Regions from separate parts of the Mitsuaria sp. TWR114 genome, predicted to be linked through region 1. Evidence: riboswitches for the same ligand, from Rfam matches in the RefSeq annotation. Region 1 holds a riboswitch; each other region holds the start of a gene.
What was found. A riboswitch is a leader RNA that binds a small molecule or an ion and turns the genes downstream of it on or off. The one in region 1 is predicted to bind S-adenosylhomocysteine.

Region 1 (5,157 bases):
GCCGACCTTCGAGACCCGCCGCGCCGCGTTGCGCTACGCGGAGACCGAAGGCACGGCCTGGGCGCGCTGCCATTGACGGCGCGCCCGTGATTCCCGAGGCGAAGGCCCGCGGCAGACCGCGGCCGGCGCCCTTATCGATTTCAAGAAAGGAGCCTCCCGTATGGCCAAGGAAGAACTGATTGAAATGCAGGGTGTCGTCAACGAAATCCTGCCGGACTCGCGCTTTCGCGTGACGCTGGAGAACGGCCACCAGGTCATCGCCTACACGGGCGGCAAGATGCGCAAGCATCACATCCGCATCCTGGCTGGCGACGCCGTCTCCTTGGAGATGTCGCCCTACGACCTGACCAAGGGCCGGATCACCTTCCGTCACCTGCAGCGCTCGGCCCACTCGGGACCGCCGCCGGTCCGTCGCTGAGCGTGCGCCGCGGGGGCCGAAGCCCTCGCGGAGCCTCCCGGTCATGACCACCGCCCTGCCCGACCCCGCCGCGGCGCCGGCCTCGCTCGAGGCCGACGACCCGATGCCCCAGCCGCCCGTGCAGCCGGACATCGACGCCTGCTGCGGCAACGGCTGCGACCCGTGCATCTTCGACCTGCACGACCTGGCGATGGACCGCTACCGGCAAGCGATGCGCGCCTGGAAGGCCCGCCACCCCGAGGCCGGCTGACGCCTCACCCCCACCCGGAAGGGCCGCCTCGCGCGGCCCTTCGCTTTTTCCGGCGGCCCCGTCCACGTTCGGGGGTCTCGCCTCCCTCCGACGAGGCCCCCCTCAGGTCGAGGGGCGTTTGCGTTTCGTGACGTTTTTGGGGACATCCTCGGGCTTCAGAACCCCCGCGCGCCCGCCGACATCCAGGACAGGCGCCGCGCTTGCCGCGCGGGCGCATCGATCTCCCCCGATCGGAGGCCCCGATGTTCATGACTGGCCAGAACCGTTTCCATGTCGCGCGTTCCGACGCCCAGGCCAACCTGCGCTTCGCGCTGGCGCGGCTGAGCACCGACTGGCGCCACCTCGACCCGTTCGGACTGGAGGTGCTGCTGCGCCACCTGCTGATGGCGGAGCACCGCTGCATGCCGCATCCCAGCGTGCTGCGCGAGCGCCCGACCAACCGCTGGCTGCTGCCGCGGCTGCGGCGCCGGCGCATCGAGGTGGCGGAGCGGCTCGTGGCCGTCGGCGGACGCGTCAGCCATGCGAGCCTGGCGCGGGTGCTGCCGCGCGGGCATGACTGGCCGGGAGTGTCGGCGCTGGTCGGGCGGCATGCCTGGGATCCGGTCGAAGGGCGCCAGCCCCGGCCGCGCGTCCCGGCCGTCGAGGACGCGCCGACCCGCCCTCAGCCGGCCGCGGCCAGCAAGGCGCGGGCCACTTCCGCGAAACCGTCGCCGCGCTCGCTGGCGGTGACGTAGGCCGGCGGGTGATCCAGCATCGGCAGGAAACGCGCGATGTTGGCCACCCCCACCGACAGGGGCACCCGCTCGAACATCAGCTGGTCATTCGTCGAGTCGCCGACATAGACCCACTCCCGCGGATCGAACGCTCGCCCGGTCAGCCGCTTCACCGCCCACTGGGCGGCGGTCCACTTGCTGTGTTCCCCGATCCAGCCGTTGACGTGGATCGAGCTCACCGTCGCCACCAGCCCATGGGCGCGCATCAGGTCGCAGACGGCGGCGATCGCGTCGTCGTCCAGCCGCGTGAATTCGCTGTGGTCGACCGCGATGTCGGTCAGCCGCCCCGCGCTGTCGCGCGCCAGCTGGGCGCCCGGCACCGTCGCCACGATCGCCCCCGCGCAGGCCTGCAGACGCGCGAAGTTCTCCCGTCGCGTCGCGTCGTCCTGGGCGAACTCGGTGACCAGCGCGTCGTTCTCCCGGTGCAGCAGCACCCCGCCGTTCTCCGCCACGATCCCCCGCAGGGGCCGGTCCAACGCGAAGGGCGCGCTCCAGCCCGCGGGCCGGCCGGTGATCGCGATGACCGGGACGCCGGCGCCCTGCAGCCGATGCAGGGCCGCCAGCGCGGCGGGGGCGATGTCGCCCTCGGCCGTCAGGGTGTCGTCGATGTCGGTCAGCACCCCGCGCAGGGGGAGCCAGGCCGCGCGGGGACAGTCGCTGAGCGGGGGGATCGTTCGCATAAGGGGCGATTGTGGCCCCGACCGTGACGCTGTCATCAAGCCGTCGAACGGAACATGTCTACAATCGCGCCCTGTTCCGAGGAGCGTTGCGACCTCCCATCCCATCGAGGCCAGGCTCGGAACCGCCGCGCGGCGACGTGCCCGCGGCCATGGCAACCGCGCTCACCCGTCGACCCTTCGCAGGCCGGGTGAGGACCGAGCGGCAAGTGCCCTCCCCACTTCTCCCCATGTCCTGATCGCTGGCGTCGACGGCCCTTCCTCGCAGGAGTCCGCATGAACGCCCAACTGAAGCCGCTGGCCCAAGACCAGTACCTGATCAAAGACCTGTCGCTGGCCGACTGGGGCCGCAAGGAGATCAAGATCGCCGAGAGCGAGATGCCCGCGCTGATGGCGATCCGTGAGGAATACGCCGCGGCCCAGCCGCTCAAGGGCGCGCGCATCACCGGCTCGCTGCACATGACGATCCAGACCGCCGTGCTGGTCGAGACGCTGCAGGCGCTGGGCGCCGAAGTCCGCTGGGCCTCGTGCAACATCTTCTCGACGCAGGACCACGCCGCCGCCGCGCTGGTCGCCGTCGGCACCCCCGTCTTCGCCTACAAGGGCGAGACGCTGGAAGACTACTGGGACTACACCCACCGCATCTTCGAGTTCGGCGCCAAGGGCGAAGCGGGCGAAGGCCCCAACATGATCCTGGACGACGGCGGCGACGCGACGCTGCTGATGCACCTGGGCCAGAAGGCCGAGAAGGACCTGTCGGTCCTGGCCAATCCGGGTAGCGAGGAAGAGCGCATCCTGTTCGCCGCGATCAGGAAGAAGATCGCCGAAGACGCGACCTGGTACACCCGCAAGAGCGCCGAGATCATCGGCGTGACCGAGGAAACGACCACCGGCGTGCATCGCCTGAAGGAGATGTCGGCCAAGGGCACGCTGCTGTTCCGCGCGATCAACGTCAACGACTCGGTCACCAAGAGCAAGTTCGACAACCTCTACGGCTGCCGCGAGTCGCTGGTGGACGGCATCAAGCGCGCCACCGACGTCATGGTCGCCGGCAAGATCGCCGTGATCGCCGGCTACGGCGACGTGGGCAAGGGCTCGGCGCAGGCGATGCGCGCGCTGTCGGCCCAGGTCTGGGTCACCGAGATCGATCCGATCTGCGCGCTGCAGGCCGCGATGGAGGGCTTCCGCGTCGTGACGATGGAATACGCCGCCGACAAGGCCGACATCTTCGTGACCACGACCGGCAACAAGAACGTGATCCGCCACGAGCACATGGCTGCGATGAAGCACAACGCGATCGTCTGCAACATCGGTCACTTCGACAACGAGATCGACGTCGCCTCGCTCGAGCAGTACGAGTGGGAAGAGATCAAGCCGCAGGTGGACCACGTGATCTTCCCGGACGGCAAGCGCATCATCCTGCTGGCCAAGGGCCGCCTCGTGAACCTGGGCTGCGGCACCGGCCACCCGAGCTACGTGATGTCCTCGAGCTTCGCCAACCAGACCATCGCGCAGATCGAGCTGTTCGCGCACAAGGACGCTTATGCCGTGGGCCAGGTCTACGTGCTGCCCAAGCACCTGGACGAGCACGTCGCGCGCCTGCAGCTCAAGACGCTGAACGCGCAGCTGAGCGAGCTGACCGACGAGCAGGCCGCCTACATCGGCGTCAGCAAGGCCGGTCCCTACAAGCCCGACACCTACCGCTATTGATCGACTGACCGTCGACTGAACCGAGACCCGACCATGCGTGCTGATCAGCGGCTTCTTTCCCTTGGCCTGGCGCCCACGCGCTCGGCTGCCCAGCGGCTGATCGACGCACGCGCGGTCGAGTGGGAAGGCCCCAAGGGCTGGACCGTCGTGCGCAAGTGCGGCGAGGACCTGCCCGAGACCACCCCCATGCGCGTGACGAACGATGCCGAACTGCGTTACGTCTCGCGCGGCGGGCTCAAGCTCGAGGGTGCGCTGGCCAAGGTCGGCGTGTCGGTGGCCGGTTTCTCGGCCCTGGACATGGGCCAGAGCGCGGGCGGGTTCACCGACGTGCTGCTCAAGGCCGGCGCGGCGCACGTGACCGGCATCGACGTCGGCCACGGCCAGCTGCACGAGACCTTGAAGGCCGACCCGCGCGTGACGGCCCTCGAAGGCATGCACGTGAAGGACTATGTGCCCGCCGAGCCTTTCGACCTCGTCGTGGGCGACCTGAGCTTCATCTCGATGATCGGCACGATCAAGCACGTGGCCGGCTGGCTCAAGCCGCAAGGCCAGGCGCTGCTGCTGATCAAGCCGCAGTTCGAGCTCGGCCCCAAGGCCTTGAACAAGAACGGCATCGTCAAGGACAAGTCGCAGTACGCCGTGGTCAAGGAACAGGCCGTGGCCGCCGCCGAGAAGCGCGACCTCGTCGTCAAGGGCTGGTTCGAAAGCCCCGTCACCGGTGGCGACGGCAACACCGAATTCTTCATCTGGATCCAACAACCATGACGACGCCGGTCAGCATCGAATTCTTCCCGCCCAACACGCCCGTCGGCACCGAGAAGCTCAAGACCGTCGTGCAGGAACTGCGCGCGGTGAATCCGCAGTACTTCAGCGTCACCTACGGCGCCGGCGGCTCCACGCGCGAGAAGACGCTGTCGACCGTCGCCGACATCGCGTCGCAGGGCTTCGACGCCGCGCCGCACCTGTCCTGCGTCGGCTCCACGCGCGAGAACATCGCCGAGATCCTGGCGACCTACCGCGCGCAGGACATCCGCCGCGTCGTCGCGCTGCGCGGCGACCTGCCCAGCGGCACGGCCACGGCGGGCGAGTTCCGCTACGCCGCCGAGCTGGTGCGCTTCATCCGCGAGACGCAGGGCGAGGACTGGGACATCGAGGTCGCGGCCTATCCCGAGTACCACCCGCAGCAGCGCTACGCGGCGCGCGACCTGCAGTTCTTCGCCGACAAGGTGCGCGCCGGCGCCAGCGGCGCGATCACGCAGTTCTTCTACAACCCCGATGCCTACTTCCACTTCGTCGAGGCCTCCCGCGCCCTGGGCGTGGAGGTGCCGA
Region 2 (5,157 bases), on a different contig from region 1:
GCTGCGCGCCGCCTACTACGAGCAGGCCAAGGGCTTGCTCGAGGGCGGCGTCGACCTGTTCCTGATCGAGACCATCTTCGACACGCTCAACGCCAAGGCCGCGATCTTCGCGGTGGACCAGCTGATGGAGGACACCGGTGAGCGCCTGCCGGTGATCATCTCCGGCACGGTGACCGACGCGTCGGGCCGCATCCTGTCGGGTCAGACGGTGACGGCGTTCTGGCACTCGGTGCGCCACGCGCTGCCGCTGGCGATCGGCCTGAACTGTGCGCTCGGCGCGGCGCTGATGCGGCCCTACATCGAGGAACTGTCCAAGGCGGCCGGCGACACGCCGATCTCCTGCTACCCGAATGCCGGCCTGCCCAACCCGATGAGCGACACCGGCTTCGACGAGACGCCGGACGTCACCGGCCGGCTGGTGGGCGAGTTCGCCGCGGCCGGCTTCCTGAACATCGCCGGCGGCTGCTGCGGCACGACGCCCGACCACATCCGCGCGATCGCGCAGAAGGTCGCCGCCTACCGGCCGCGCCCGTGGGGCAGCAAGCTGTTCAGCGGACTGATCACTGAAGGCGTCTGATCCCTCCCTCTCCCTCTCCCACTTCGCGGGAGAGGGCGGGGGTGAGGGCCGGCGGGGCAGCGGCCAGGGCAGTCCACCTCAATAGAGCTTGAGCATCGCGTCCATGTGGACGCGCAGCCGGACTTCATGCGGCGCCAGACTGGCCGAGATCGCCTGCGCCGGCAAGCGCGTGTCGCGCAGCACCGGCACGGTCAGCGGCGAGCCGCTGCGGCCGATCAGCGCCGCCACCAGCGGTTCGCTCGCGCTGTGCCCGCGCTTGAGCACCATGCCCTCCTCGCCATTGGCCAGCCGGACCAGCGAGCCCGGCGGATAGAGGCCGATCGCCTTGATCAGCGCGGCGCCCGCCTCGTCGGGCTGCTGCAGCTCGTCCAGGTAGACCGCCCGCGCGGCCTGCGCCGCCGACAGCGCCCGGCGGTTGCGTCGCGGGCTCAATCGCGCGCCATAGACGTCGATGCGGCGCAGCAGGCGCGCCATCAACTCGCCGTCCGCGCGGCCGGCCAGCGGGCCCGGCCCGGCGTCGTGATGCAGGCGGACCGCGGCGAGCCAGGCCTCGTCGTCGACCCCGATCCCTTGCAGCGTGGCCGCCGCGCGGTCGCCATGGCCGGCCAGGGCCTCGCGCTGCGCCTGGGCCAGCGCCTCCGGCCGCAGCGCATGCTGGTCCTGCTGGGCGGCGCTGTCCAGGTTCATCGTCAGCGCCGCCAGGCCCAGCGTGCGCCGGCGGCCCTCGCTCCAGCCGAGCTGGCGGGTCGTCATCTCCGCCAGCACCAGCGACAGCAGCGCATGCCGCGCGCTGTACTGCAGCGGCTCCTGGCCGGCGTCGTGCACCAGCATCGCCAGCGAGGCATCGGGCTGCTGCGTCAGGCGCGACAGCACCGTGTCCAGCAGCTGCGCCAGGCGCAGGAGGAAGTCCGGCCGATGCGGATCGCGCAGCACCTGCTGCGCATGCCACTGCAAATCGGCCCAGATGGCGGTGTGCGCCGGCCCCGTCGCCGCCGGCAGGGGCATGGGCCGCGTGGGCTTGTACTCGGCCTTGGCATTGGCCAGCGCGGACAGCGAGGCCCCCTGCAGCATCATCGTGTCGAGCTTGTGGGCCAGGGCGCGCTGGTATTCGCGCGTCTCGTGCGCCTGGACCCAGGGCCCGCGCGCCAGCAGCTCGCGCACCTGCGGCGTGTCGGGCAGCGGATGCCCGGCGGCGAACAGCAGGTGCCCCGCCGCGTCGCGCAGCGAGAAGGTCAGCACCTGTCCCACGCGCAGGCTGTTTGAAGGAAGTTGGACCAGATCCACGTGGCCTTCCCGGCGACCGGACGTCGCCTCCTCGTTGTTGTCGTTGTCGGATGTCGCCGTGCCTGCGCCGGTTCCCTCCACCGCGGCACGCTGCGGGCGAGCATAGGTCCGCGCGAGGCTTCGGCAGGCATTCCGGCACGAACAAAGCAGGGCCGGACCGGTAGAATGCACGCCGTTTCCGCTGCCAGCAATGCCGCATTCGCGGCATCGGGGCGGCGGTGGTTTCCGAGGAGCGTTGCGACAGGTCCCGTCATCCGGGCGCCCGCCAGGCTCGGAACGGCGCGGTCGGACCCCGGGACCCCGCTGAACAACGACGCTCACCGTCCCGCCCCGCGCGGGGTTGCGGTGAGTTGCGCGGCCCCGTCTCGATCCAGCTTCCTCCAGCCTCGAAGAGCGCCGCCGCCATGTCCGCCCTCCCTCCCGCTTCCGACGCTTCCGACGCCAGCACCGCTCCGGGCCGCGCCGCCGTCCCCCCGATGAAGCTCTCCGGCCTGGAGCCGGTGGCCATCGGCGCCGGCACGCTGTTCGTCAACGTGGGCGAACGCACCAACGTCACCGGCTCCAAGGCCTTCGCGCGGATGATCCTGAATGGCGATTTCGAGCAGGCGCTGAGCGTCGCCCGCCAGCAGGTCGAGAACGGCGCCCAGGTCATCGACATCAACATGGACGAGGCCATGCTGGACAGCAAGGCCGCGATGGTGCGCTTCCTCAACCTGATCGCCTCCGAGCCCGAGATCGCGCGCGTGCCGATCATGATCGACTCGTCCAAGTGGGAGGTGATCGAGGCCGGGCTCAAGTGCATCCAGGGCAAGGGCATCGTCAACTCGATCTCGCTGAAGGAGGGCGAGACCGAGTTCCGCCGCCAGGCCAAGCTGATCCGCCGCTATGGCGCGGCCACCGTGGTGATGGCCTTCGACGAGACCGGCCAGGCCGATACCTACGAACGCAAGATCCAGATCTGCGAGCGCGCCTACCGGCTGCTGGTCGACGAGATCGGCTTCCCGCCCGAGGACATCATCTTCGACCCCAACATCTTCGCGATCGCCACCGGCATCGAGGAGCACAACAACTACGCGGTCGACTTCATCGAGGCCACGCGCTGGATCAAAGCGAACCTGCCCGGAGCGAAGGTCAGCGGCGGCGTGTCCAACGTGTCCTTCAGCTTCCGCGGCAACGAGCCGGTGCGGGAGGCCATCCACACGGTCTTCCTGTACCACGCGATCCAGGCGGGGATGGACATGGGCATCGTCAACGCCGGCATGGTCGGCGTCTATGACGAGATCCCCGCCGACCTGCGCGAGCGCGTCGAGGACGTGGTGCTGAACCGCCGCGAGGACGCAACCGAGCGGCTGCTCGAGGTGGCCGAGTCGGTCAAGGGCGCGGCCAAGGACGACAGCGCCAAGCTGGCCTGGCGCGCGGGCGACGTCGACGCGCGGCTGTCGCATGCGCTGATCCACGGCATCACCGATTTCATCGTCGAGGACACCGAGGAGGCCTGGCAGGGCATCCGCGCCAAGGGCGGCCGGCCGCTGCACGTGATCGAAGGCCCGCTGATGGCCGGCATGAATGTGGTCGGCGACCTGTTCGGCGCGGGCAAGATGTTCCTGCCGCAGGTGGTCAAGAGCGCGCGGGTGATGAAGTCCGCGGTGGCCCACCTGGTGCCCTACATCGAGGAGGAGAAGCGCCAGCTCGCCGCCGCCGGCGCCGACGTCCGCTCCAAGGGCAAGATCGTCATCGCCACGGTGAAGGGCGACGTGCACGACATCGGCAAGAACATCGTCACGGTGGTCCTGCAGTGCAACAACTTCGAGGTCGTGAACATGGGCGTGATGGTCCCGTGCCAGGACATCCTCGCCAAGGCCAAGGTCGAAGGCGCCGACATCATCGGGCTCTCGGGCCTGATCACGCCCAGCCTGGAGGAGATGCAGCACGTCGCCGCGGAGATGCAGCGCGACGACTACTTCCGCGTGAAGAAGATCCCGCTGCTGATCGGCGGCGCAACGACCAGCCGCGTGCACACGGCGGTCAAGATCTCGCCGCATTACGAAGGGCCGGTGGTCTACGTGCCCGACGCGTCGCGCTCGGTGGGCGTGTGCTCGGACCTGCTGTCCGATGAACGCGCCACGCGCTTCATCGACGAGCTGAAGTCCGATTACGAGAAGGTCCGCGAGCTGCACGCCAATAAGAAGCAGACGCCGCTGGTGACGCTGGCGCAGGCGCGTGCGAACAAGCAGCGCGCTGACTTCACGACCTACACCCCGCCGGCGCCGCGCTTCATCGGCCGGCGCCAGTTCCGCAACTACGACCTGGCCGAACTGGCGCAGTGCATCGACTGGGGCCCGTTCTTCCAGACCTGGGACCTGGCGGGGCCGTTCCCGGCCATCCTCAAGGACGAGGTCGTCGGCGCCGAGGCCCAGCGCGTCTTCAGCGACGGCAAGCGCATGCTGCAGCGGCTCATCGAAGGCCGCTGGCTGACCGCCAATGGCGTGCTGGGCCTGTACCCGGCCGCGCAGGTCAACGACGACGACATCGAGATCTACAGCGACGAGTCGCGCTCGGAGGTGCTGATGACCTGGCGCGGGCTGCGCATGCAGTCCGAGCGGCCGGTGGTGGACGGCGTGCGCCGGCCCAACCGGGCGCTGGCGGACTTCATCGCGGCCAAGGGCACGGTGCCGGACTACATCGGGCTGTTCGCGGTCACCGCCGGCCTGGGCGTGGACAAGAAGGAGCAGCAGTTCATCGACGACCTGGACGACTACTCCGCGATCATGCTCAAGGCGCTGGCCGACCGGCTGGCCGAGGCCTTCGCCGAGCGGCTGCACCAGCGCGTGCGGATGGACTTCTGGGGGTACGCGGCCGACGAGGCGCTCAGCAACGAGCAACTGATCGCCGAGGCCTACCGGGGCATCCGTCCCGCGCCGGGCTATCCGGCCTGCCCGGACCACCTGGTCAAGCGGGACATGTTCCGCGTGCTGCAGGCCGAGGACATCGGCATGGCGCTGACCGAAGGCATGGCGATGACGCCGGCGGCCAGCGTCAGCGGTTTCTACCTCGCGCATCCGGAGGCGACCTACTTCAATGTGGGCCGCATCGGCGACGACCAGGTGGCGGACTGGGCGGCCCGCATGGCGCTGGATCCGCAGGACGCGCAGCGGGCGCTCGCGCCGCTGCTGGGCTGACGCGCCGGAGCAACGAAAACCGCAGGACGCGGCCTTGTCCTACAGGCCGCGTTTCACCAATTTACAAACGGAACAAGAACCGGGCCCCGCGACTTGTAACAGCGTGGCATTCTTCGC
Region 3 (5,157 bases), on a different contig from region 1:
CCTACACCCGCGGCGCCGCCTTGCCCGCCCTCCTGGCGCAACGCATCGCCGTCCTGGATGGCGCGATGGGCACGATGATCCAGCGCTACAAGCTGACCGAGGCGGACTTCCGCGGCGCGCGCTTCGCGGACCATCCCAAGGACCTCAAGGGCAACAACGACCTGCTGGTGCTGACCAAGCCCGAGGTCATCAGCGAGATCCACCGCCAGTACCTGGACGCCGGCGCCGACATCATCGAGACCAACACCTTCGGCACGACCACCGTCGCGCAGGAGGACTACGGGCTGGAGGCCTTCGCCTACGAGATGAACGTCGCTGCGGCGCGCCTGGCGCGCGAGGCCTGCGACGCGTTCAGCACGCCGGATAAGCCGCGCTTCGCGGCCGGCGCGCTCGGCCCGACGCCGCGCACGGCGTCCATCAGTCCCGACGTGAACGACCCGGGCGCTCGCAACGTCGACTTCGACACGCTGCGCGCCGCCTACTACGAGCAGGCCAAGGGCTTGCTCGAGGGCGGCGTCGACCTGTTCCTGATCGAGACCATCTTCGACACGCTCAACGCCAAGGCCGCGATCTTCGCGGTGGACCAGCTGATGGAGGACACCGGTGAGCGCCTGCCGGTGATCATCTCCGGCACGGTGACCGACGCGTCGGGCCGCATCCTGTCGGGTCAGACGGTGACGGCGTTCTGGCACTCGGTGCGCCACGCGCTGCCGCTGGCGATCGGCCTGAACTGTGCGCTCGGCGCGGCGCTGATGCGGCCCTACATCGAGGAACTGTCCAAGGCGGCCGGCGACACGCCGATCTCCTGCTACCCGAATGCCGGCCTGCCCAACCCGATGAGCGACACCGGCTTCGACGAGACGCCGGACGTCACCGGCCGGCTGGTGGGCGAGTTCGCCGCGGCCGGCTTCCTGAACATCGCCGGCGGCTGCTGCGGCACGACGCCCGACCACATCCGCGCGATCGCGCAGAAGGTCGCCGCCTACCGGCCGCGCCCGTGGGGCAGCAAGCTGTTCAGCGGACTGATCACTGAAGGCGTCTGATCCCTCCCTCTCCCTCTCCCACTTCGCGGGAGAGGGCGGGGGTGAGGGCCGGCGGGGCAGCGGCCAGGGCAGTCCACCTCAATAGAGCTTGAGCATCGCGTCCATGTGGACGCGCAGCCGGACTTCATGCGGCGCCAGACTGGCCGAGATCGCCTGCGCCGGCAAGCGCGTGTCGCGCAGCACCGGCACGGTCAGCGGCGAGCCGCTGCGGCCGATCAGCGCCGCCACCAGCGGTTCGCTCGCGCTGTGCCCGCGCTTGAGCACCATGCCCTCCTCGCCATTGGCCAGCCGGACCAGCGAGCCCGGCGGATAGAGGCCGATCGCCTTGATCAGCGCGGCGCCCGCCTCGTCGGGCTGCTGCAGCTCGTCCAGGTAGACCGCCCGCGCGGCCTGCGCCGCCGACAGCGCCCGGCGGTTGCGTCGCGGGCTCAATCGCGCGCCATAGACGTCGATGCGGCGCAGCAGGCGCGCCATCAACTCGCCGTCCGCACGGCCGGCCAGCGGGCCCGGCCCGGCGTCGTGATGCAGGCGGACCGCGGCGAGCCAGGCCTCGTCGTCGACCCCGATCCCTTGCAGCGTGGCCGCCGCGCGGTCGCCATGGCCGGCCAGGGCCTCGCGCTGCGCCTGGGCCAGCGCCTCCGGCCGCAGCGCATGCTGGTCCTGCTGGGCGGCGCTGTCCAGGTTCATCGTCAGCGCCGCCAGGCCCAGCGTGCGCCGGCGGCCCTCGCTCCAGCCGAGCTGGCGGGTCGTCATCTCCGCCAGCACCAGCGACAGCAGCGCATGCCGCGCGCTGTACTGCAGCGGCTCCTGGCCGGCGTCGTGCACCAGCATCGCCAGCGAGGCATCGGGCTGCTGCGTCAGGCGCGACAGCACCGTGTCCAGCAGCTGCGCCAGGCGCAGGAGGAAGTCCGGCCGATGCGGATCGCGCAGCACCTGCTGCGCATGCCACTGCAAATCGGCCCAGATGGCGGTGTGCGCCGGCCCCGTCGCCGCCGGCAGGGGCATGGGCCGCGTGGGCTTGTACTCGGCCTTGGCATTGGCCAGCGCGGACAGCGAGGCCCCCTGCAGCATCATCGTGTCGAGCTTGTGGGCCAGGGCGCGCTGGTATTCGCGCGTCTCGTGCGCCTGGACCCAGGGCCCGCGCGCCAGCAGCTCGCGCACCTGCGGCGTGTCGGGCAGCGGATGCCCGGCGGCGAACAGCAGGTGCCCCGCCGCGTCGCGCAGCGAGAAGGTCAGCACCTGTCCCACGCGCAGGCTGTTTGAAGGAAGTTGGACCAGATCCACGTGGCCTTCCCGGCGACCGGACGTCGCCTCCTCGTTGTTGTCGTTGTCGGATGTCGCCGTGCCTGCGCCGGTTCCCTCCACCGCGGCACGCTGCGGGCGAGCATAGGTCCGCGCGAGGCTTCGGCAGGCATTCCGGCACGAACAAAGCAGGGCCGGACCGGTAGAATGCACGCCGTTTCCGCTGCCAGCAATGCCGCATTCGCGGCATCGGGGCGGCGGTGGTTTCCGAGGAGCGTTGCGACAGGTCCCGTCATCCGGGCGCCCGCCAGGCTCGGAACGGCGCGGTCGGACCCCGGGACCCCGCTGAACAACGACGCTCACCGTCCCGCCCCGCGCGGGGTTGCGGTGAGTTGCGCGGCCCCGTCTCGATCCAGCTTCCTCCAGCCTCGAAGAGCGCCGCCGCCATGTCCGCCCTCCCTCCCGCTTCCGACGCTTCCGACGCCAGCACCGCTCCGGGCCGCGCCGCCGTCCCCCCGATGAAGCTCTCCGGCCTGGAGCCGGTGGCCATCGGCGCCGGCACGCTGTTCGTCAACGTGGGCGAACGCACCAACGTCACCGGCTCCAAGGCCTTCGCGCGGATGATCCTGAATGGCGATTTCGAGCAGGCGCTGAGCGTCGCCCGCCAGCAGGTCGAGAACGGCGCCCAGGTCATCGACATCAACATGGACGAGGCCATGCTGGACAGCAAGGCCGCGATGGTGCGCTTCCTCAACCTGATCGCCTCCGAGCCCGAGATCGCGCGCGTGCCGATCATGATCGACTCGTCCAAGTGGGAGGTGATCGAGGCCGGGCTCAAGTGCATCCAGGGCAAGGGCATCGTCAACTCGATCTCGCTGAAGGAGGGCGAGACCGAGTTCCGCCGCCAGGCCAAGCTGATCCGCCGCTATGGCGCGGCCACCGTGGTGATGGCCTTCGACGAGACCGGCCAGGCCGATACCTACGAACGCAAGATCCAGATCTGCGAGCGCGCCTACCGGCTGCTGGTCGACGAGATCGGCTTCCCGCCCGAGGACATCATCTTCGACCCCAACATCTTCGCGATCGCCACCGGCATCGAGGAGCACAACAACTACGCGGTCGACTTCATCGAGGCCACGCGCTGGATCAAAGCGAACCTGCCCGGAGCGAAGGTCAGCGGCGGCGTGTCCAACGTGTCCTTCAGCTTCCGCGGCAACGAGCCGGTGCGGGAGGCCATCCACACGGTCTTCCTGTACCACGCGATCCAGGCGGGGATGGACATGGGCATCGTCAACGCCGGCATGGTCGGCGTCTATGACGAGATCCCCGCCGACCTGCGCGAGCGCGTCGAGGACGTGGTGCTGAACCGCCGCGAGGACGCAACCGAGCGGCTGCTCGAGGTGGCCGAGTCGGTCAAGGGCGCGGCCAAGGACGACAGCGCCAAGCTGGCCTGGCGCGCGGGCGACGTCGACGCGCGGCTGTCGCATGCGCTGATCCACGGCATCACCGATTTCATCGTCGAGGACACCGAGGAGGCCTGGCAGGGCATCCGCGCCAAGGGCGGCCGGCCGCTGCACGTGATCGAAGGCCCGCTGATGGCCGGCATGAATGTGGTCGGCGACCTGTTCGGCGCGGGCAAGATGTTCCTGCCGCAGGTGGTCAAGAGCGCGCGGGTGATGAAGTCCGCGGTGGCCCACCTGGTGCCCTACATCGAGGAGGAGAAGCGCCAGCTCGCCGCCGCCGGCGCCGACGTCCGCTCCAAGGGCAAGATCGTCATCGCCACGGTGAAGGGCGACGTGCACGACATCGGCAAGAACATCGTCACGGTGGTCCTGCAGTGCAACAACTTCGAGGTCGTGAACATGGGCGTGATGGTCCCGTGCCAGGACATCCTCGCCAAGGCCAAGGTCGAAGGCGCCGACATCATCGGGCTCTCGGGCCTGATCACGCCCAGCCTGGAGGAGATGCAGCACGTCGCCGCGGAGATGCAGCGCGACGACTACTTCCGCGTGAAGAAGATCCCGCTGCTGATCGGCGGCGCAACGACCAGCCGCGTGCACACGGCGGTCAAGATCTCGCCGCATTACGAAGGGCCGGTGGTCTACGTGCCCGACGCGTCGCGCTCGGTGGGCGTGTGCTCGGACCTGCTGTCCGATGAACGCGCCACGCGCTTCATCGACGAGCTGAAGTCCGATTACGAGAAGGTCCGCGAGCTGCACGCCAATAAGAAGCAGACGCCGCTGGTGACGCTGGCGCAGGCGCGTGCGAACAAGCAGCGCGCTGACTTCACGACCTACACCCCGCCGGCGCCGCGCTTCATCGGCCGGCGCCAGTTCCGCAACTACGACCTGGCCGAACTGGCGCAGTGCATCGACTGGGGCCCGTTCTTCCAGACCTGGGACCTGGCGGGGCCGTTCCCGGCCATCCTCAAGGACGAGGTCGTCGGCGCCGAGGCCCAGCGCGTCTTCAGCGACGGCAAGCGCATGCTGCAGCGGCTCATCGAAGGCCGCTGGCTGACCGCCAATGGCGTGCTGGGCCTGTACCCGGCCGCGCAGGTCAACGACGACGACATCGAGATCTACAGCGACGAGTCGCGCTCGGAGGTGCTGATGACCTGGCGCGGGCTGCGCATGCAGTCCGAGCGGCCGGTGGTGGACGGCGTGCGCCGGCCCAACCGGGCGCTGGCGGACTTCATCGCGGCCAAGGGCACGGTGCCGGACTACATCGGGCTGTTCGCGGTCACCGCCGGCCTGGGCGTGGACAAGAAGGAGCAGCAGTTCATCGACGACCTGGACGACTACTCCGCGATCATGCTCAAGGCGCTGGCCGACCGGCTGGCCGAGGCCTTCGCCGAGCGGCTGCACCAGCGCGT
Region 4 (5,157 bases), on a different contig from region 1:
CGGCGGCGGCCACGGCCTGTTCCTTGACCACGGCGTACTGCGACTTGTCCTTGACGATGCCGTTCTTGTTCAAGGCCTTGGGGCCGAGCTCGAACTGCGGCTTGATCAGCAGCAGCGCCTGGCCTTGCGGCTTGAGCCAGCCGGCCACGTGCTTGATCGTGCCGATCATCGAGATGAAGCTCAGGTCGCCCACGACGAGGTCGAAAGGCTCGGCGGGCACATAGTCCTTCACGTGCATGCCTTCGAGGGCCGTCACGCGCGGGTCGGCCTTCAAGGTCTCGTGCAGCTGGCCGTGGCCGACGTCGATGCCGGTCACGTGCGCCGCGCCGGCCTTGAGCAGCACGTCGGTGAACCCGCCCGCGCTCTGGCCCATGTCCAGGGCCGAGAAACCGGCCACCGACACGCCGACCTTGGCCAGCGCACCCTCGAGCTTGAGCCCGCCGCGCGAGACGTAACGCAGTTCGGCATCGTTCGTCACGCGCATGGGGGTGGTCTCGGGCAGGTCCTCGCCGCACTTGCGCACGACGGTCCAGCCCTTGGGGCCTTCCCACTCGACCGCGCGTGCGTCGATCAGCCGCTGGGCAGCCGAGCGCGTGGGCGCCAGGCCAAGGGAAAGAAGCCGCTGATCAGCACGCATGGTCGGGTCTCGGTTCAGTCGACGGTCAGTCGATCAATAGCGGTAGGTGTCGGGCTTGTAGGGACCGGCCTTGCTGACGCCGATGTAGGCGGCCTGCTCGTCGGTCAGCTCGCTCAGCTGCGCGTTCAGCGTCTTGAGCTGCAGGCGCGCGACGTGCTCGTCCAGGTGCTTGGGCAGCACGTAGACCTGGCCCACGGCATAAGCGTCCTTGTGCGCGAACAGCTCGATCTGCGCGATGGTCTGGTTGGCGAAGCTCGAGGACATCACGTAGCTCGGGTGGCCGGTGCCGCAGCCCAGGTTCACGAGGCGGCCCTTGGCCAGCAGGATGATGCGCTTGCCGTCCGGGAAGATCACGTGGTCCACCTGCGGCTTGATCTCTTCCCACTCGTACTGCTCGAGCGAGGCGACGTCGATCTCGTTGTCGAAGTGACCGATGTTGCAGACGATCGCGTTGTGCTTCATCGCAGCCATGTGCTCGTGGCGGATCACGTTCTTGTTGCCGGTCGTGGTCACGAAGATGTCGGCCTTGTCGGCGGCGTATTCCATCGTCACGACGCGGAAGCCCTCCATCGCGGCCTGCAGCGCGCAGATCGGATCGATCTCGGTGACCCAGACCTGGGCCGACAGCGCGCGCATCGCCTGCGCCGAGCCCTTGCCCACGTCGCCGTAGCCGGCGATCACGGCGATCTTGCCGGCGACCATGACGTCGGTGGCGCGCTTGATGCCGTCCACCAGCGACTCGCGGCAGCCGTAGAGGTTGTCGAACTTGCTCTTGGTGACCGAGTCGTTGACGTTGATCGCGCGGAACAGCAGCGTGCCCTTGGCCGACATCTCCTTCAGGCGATGCACGCCGGTGGTCGTTTCCTCGGTCACGCCGATGATCTCGGCGCTCTTGCGGGTGTACCAGGTCGCGTCTTCGGCGATCTTCTTCCTGATCGCGGCGAACAGGATGCGCTCTTCCTCGCTACCCGGATTGGCCAGGACCGACAGGTCCTTCTCGGCCTTCTGGCCCAGGTGCATCAGCAGCGTCGCGTCGCCGCCGTCGTCCAGGATCATGTTGGGGCCTTCGCCCGCTTCGCCCTTGGCGCCGAACTCGAAGATGCGGTGGGTGTAGTCCCAGTAGTCTTCCAGCGTCTCGCCCTTGTAGGCGAAGACGGGGGTGCCGACGGCGACCAGCGCGGCGGCGGCGTGGTCCTGCGTCGAGAAGATGTTGCACGAGGCCCAGCGGACTTCGGCGCCCAGCGCCTGCAGCGTCTCGACCAGCACGGCGGTCTGGATCGTCATGTGCAGCGAGCCGGTGATGCGCGCGCCCTTGAGCGGCTGGGCCGCGGCGTATTCCTCACGGATCGCCATCAGCGCGGGCATCTCGCTCTCGGCGATCTTGATCTCCTTGCGGCCCCAGTCGGCCAGCGACAGGTCTTTGATCAGGTACTGGTCTTGGGCCAGCGGCTTCAGTTGGGCGTTCATGCGGACTCCTGCGAGGAAGGGCCGTCGACGCCAGCGATCAGGACATGGGGAGAAGTGGGGAGGGCACTTGCCGCTCGGTCCTCACCCGGCCTGCGAAGGGTCGACGGGTGAGCGCGGTTGCCATGGCCGCGGGCACGTCGCCGCGCGGCGGTTCCGAGCCTGGCCTCGATGGGATGGGAGGTCGCAACGCTCCTCGGAACAGGGCGCGATTGTAGACATGTTCCGTTCGACGGCTTGATGACAGCGTCACGGTCGGGGCCACAATCGCCCCTTATGCGAACGATCCCCCCGCTCAGCGACTGTCCCCGCGCGGCCTGGCTCCCCCTGCGCGGGGTGCTGACCGACATCGACGACACCCTGACGGCCGAGGGCGACATCGCCCCCGCCGCGCTGGCGGCCCTGCATCGGCTGCAGGGCGCCGGCGTCCCGGTCATCGCGATCACCGGCCGGCCCGCGGGCTGGAGCGCGCCCTTCGCGTTGGACCGGCCCCTGCGGGGGATCGTGGCGGAGAACGGCGGGGTGCTGCTGCACCGGGAGAACGACGCGCTGGTCACCGAGTTCGCCCAGGACGACGCGACGCGACGGGAGAACTTCGCGCGTCTGCAGGCCTGCGCGGGGGCGATCGTGGCGACGGTGCCGGGCGCCCAGCTGGCGCGCGACAGCGCGGGGCGGCTGACCGACATCGCGGTCGACCACAGCGAATTCACGCGGCTGGACGACGACGCGATCGCCGCCGTCTGCGACCTGATGCGCGCCCATGGGCTGGTGGCGACGGTGAGCTCGATCCACGTCAACGGCTGGATCGGGGAACACAGCAAGTGGACCGCCGCCCAGTGGGCGGTGAAGCGGCTGACCGGGCGAGCGTTCGATCCGCGGGAGTGGGTCTATGTCGGCGACTCGACGAATGACCAGCTGATGTTCGAGCGGGTGCCCCTGTCGGTGGGGGTGGCCAACATCGCGCGTTTCCTGCCGATGCTGGATCACCCGCCGGCCTACGTCACCGCCAGCGAGCGCGGCGACGGTTTCGCGGAAGTGGCCCGCGCCTTGCTGGCCGCGGCCGGCTGAGGGCGGGTCGGCGCGTCCTCGACGGCCGGGACGCGCGGCCGGGGCTGGCGCCCTTCGACCGGATCCCAGGCATGCCGCCCGACCAGCGCCGACACTCCCGGCCAGTCATGCCCGCGCGGCAGCACCCGCGCCAGGCTCGCATGGCTGACGCGTCCGCCGACGGCCACGAGCCGCTCCGCCACCTCGATGCGCCGGCGCCGCAGCCGCGGCAGCAGCCAGCGGTTGGTCGGGCGCTCGCGCAGCACGCTGGGATGCGGCATGCAGCGGTGCTCCGCCATCAGCAGGTGGCGCAGCAGCACCTCCAGTCCGAACGGGTCGAGGTGGCGCCAGTCGGTGCTCAGCCGCGCCAGCGCGAAGCGCAGGTTGGCCTGGGCGTCGGAACGCGCGACATGGAAACGGTTCTGGCCAGTCATGAACATCGGGGCCTCCGATCGGGGGAGATCGATGCGCCCGCGCGGCAAGCGCGGCGCCTGTCCTGGATGTCGGCGGGCGCGCGGGGGTTCTGAAGCCCGAGGATGTCCCCAAAAACGTCACGAAACGCAAACGCCCCTCGACCTGAGGGGGGCCTCGTCGGAGGGAGGCGAGACCCCCGAACGTGGACGGGGCCGCCGGAAAAAGCGAAGGGCCGCGCGAGGCGGCCCTTCCGGGTGGGGGTGAGGCGTCAGCCGGCCTCGGGGTGGCGGGCCTTCCAGGCGCGCATCGCTTGCCGGTAGCGGTCCATCGCCAGGTCGTGCAGGTCGAAGATGCACGGGTCGCAGCCGTTGCCGCAGCAGGCGTCGATGTCCGGCTGCACGGGCGGCTGGGGCATCGGGTCGTCGGCCTCGAGCGAGGCCGGCGCCGCGGCGGGGTCGGGCAGGGCGGTGGTCATGACCGGGAGGCTCCGCGAGGGCTTCGGCCCCCGCGGCGCACGCTCAGCGACGGACCGGCGGCGGTCCCGAGTGGGCCGAGCGCTGCAGGTGACGGAAGGTGATCCGGCCCTTGGTCAGGTCGTAGGGCGACATCTCCAAGGAGACGGCGTCGCCAGCCAGGATGCGGATGTGATGCTTGCGCATCTTGCCGCCCGTGTAGGCGATGACCTGGTGGCCGTTCTCCAGCGTCACGCGAAAGCGCGAGTCCGGCAGGATTTCGTTGACGACACCCTGCATTTCAATCAGTTCTTCCTTGGCCATACGGGAGGCTCCTTTCTTGAAATCGATAAGGGCGCCGGCCGCGGTCTGCCGCGGGCCTTCGCCTCGGGAATCACGGGCGCGCCGTCAATGGCAGCGCGCCCAGGCCGTGCCTTCGGTCTCCGCGTAGCGCAACGCGGCGCGGCGGGTCTCGAAGGTCGGCACGAATCGCATGACGCGATCGATGCTGGCCATGCCGCGTCCCGATCGGATCGAGACGGCCGCGGCGAATCCGCCGTCGGCATGGGGTTTGGTCATCGGTGAGACAAGGAATCGCCCCACCTCAATGCTTTTGGTTCGCATAGTTTTCATGAGGTGTGCGCCTTGACAGGCAATCGCAATAAGCAACCGTCTTGGCGCGGTTTGGGAATGTGCCCTTTCCCTGTTTCGATGGCGCGAAGCCGGGGCGGGACACGAAGAGGTGCTCCAGCAGCCGTTCGCCCAAGGACGATCGAACCGGCCGAAGCCAGAAACGCGCAAGCGCACGAACCGGGGGTTGATGCTGGTGCGAGCCGCTCGCAGAAAGGTCCGTGAGAGGGACCGGAGGGGCTGCAGAAGAAGACCTGAAGAGGGTGGTCTTGTGCGAATCAAGCTGCGGATTGTAGCGCAAGCGCGCGAATTGCGCAGCGTCGCTTGCAGTCAGGACGCGGGGATCGTGCGGAAGGGCCGGCGGTTGGCGGGCGGCGCAAGCCCGACGAGCGCGACGAGCACCGCCTGCCGGTCGCGGCGGATCGTGCAAGCGGTCCGCCGGAACGGGCATGCGGCCCCGGGGGCCGCTGCCTACGATGAATCCATCCCTCGCGAGGTCCGCCGGCAAGCGCC

Region 2: it holds a riboswitch for S-adenosylhomocysteine, as region 1 does, so the genes downstream of both, metH (methionine synthase) here and ahcY (adenosylhomocysteinase) in region 1, are expected to answer to the same signal.
Region 3: it holds a riboswitch for S-adenosylhomocysteine, as region 1 does, so the genes downstream of both, metH (methionine synthase) here and ahcY (adenosylhomocysteinase) in region 1, are expected to answer to the same signal.
Region 4: it holds a riboswitch for S-adenosylhomocysteine, as region 1 does, so the genes downstream of both, ahcY (adenosylhomocysteinase) here and ahcY (adenosylhomocysteinase) in region 1, are expected to answer to the same signal.

The regions. Positions count from the first base shown of each region.
Region 1 is NZ_VOSR01000024.1:1,341-6,497, forward strand. It holds gene infA (translation initiation factor IF-1) at 161-418, shown strand; gene FUT87_RS01350 (oxidoreductase-like domain-containing protein) at 462-668, shown strand; gene FUT87_RS01355 (hypothetical protein) at 911-1,402, shown strand; gene FUT87_RS01360 (HAD family hydrolase) at 1,330-2,121, opposite strand; S-adenosyl-L-homocysteine riboswitch at 2,194-2,292, shown strand; gene ahcY (adenosylhomocysteinase) at 2,395-3,828, shown strand; gene FUT87_RS01370 (TlyA family RNA methyltransferase) at 3,862-4,593, shown strand; gene metF (methylenetetrahydrofolate reductase [NAD(P)H]) at 4,590-5,157, shown strand, end outside.
Region 2 is NZ_VOSR01001101.1:3,844-9,000, reverse strand. It holds gene FUT87_RS27780 (homocysteine S-methyltransferase family protein) at 1-577, shown strand, start outside; gene FUT87_RS27775 (HD-GYP domain-containing protein) at 656-1,861, opposite strand; S-adenosyl-L-homocysteine riboswitch at 2,083-2,187, shown strand; gene metH (methionine synthase) at 2,338-5,040, shown strand.
Region 3 is NZ_VOSR01000541.1:47-5,203, forward strand. It holds gene FUT87_RS18825 (homocysteine S-methyltransferase family protein) at 1-1,043, shown strand, start outside; gene FUT87_RS18830 (HD-GYP domain-containing protein) at 1,122-2,327, opposite strand; S-adenosyl-L-homocysteine riboswitch at 2,549-2,653, shown strand; gene metH (methionine synthase) at 2,804-5,157, shown strand, end outside.
Region 4 is NZ_VOSR01000064.1:3,667-8,823, reverse strand. It holds gene FUT87_RS03750 (TlyA family RNA methyltransferase) at 1-637, opposite strand, end outside; gene ahcY (adenosylhomocysteinase) at 671-2,104, opposite strand; S-adenosyl-L-homocysteine riboswitch at 2,207-2,305, opposite strand; gene FUT87_RS03740 (HAD family hydrolase) at 2,378-3,169, shown strand; gene FUT87_RS03735 (hypothetical protein) at 3,097-3,588, opposite strand; gene FUT87_RS03730 (oxidoreductase-like domain-containing protein) at 3,831-4,037, opposite strand; gene infA (translation initiation factor IF-1) at 4,081-4,338, opposite strand.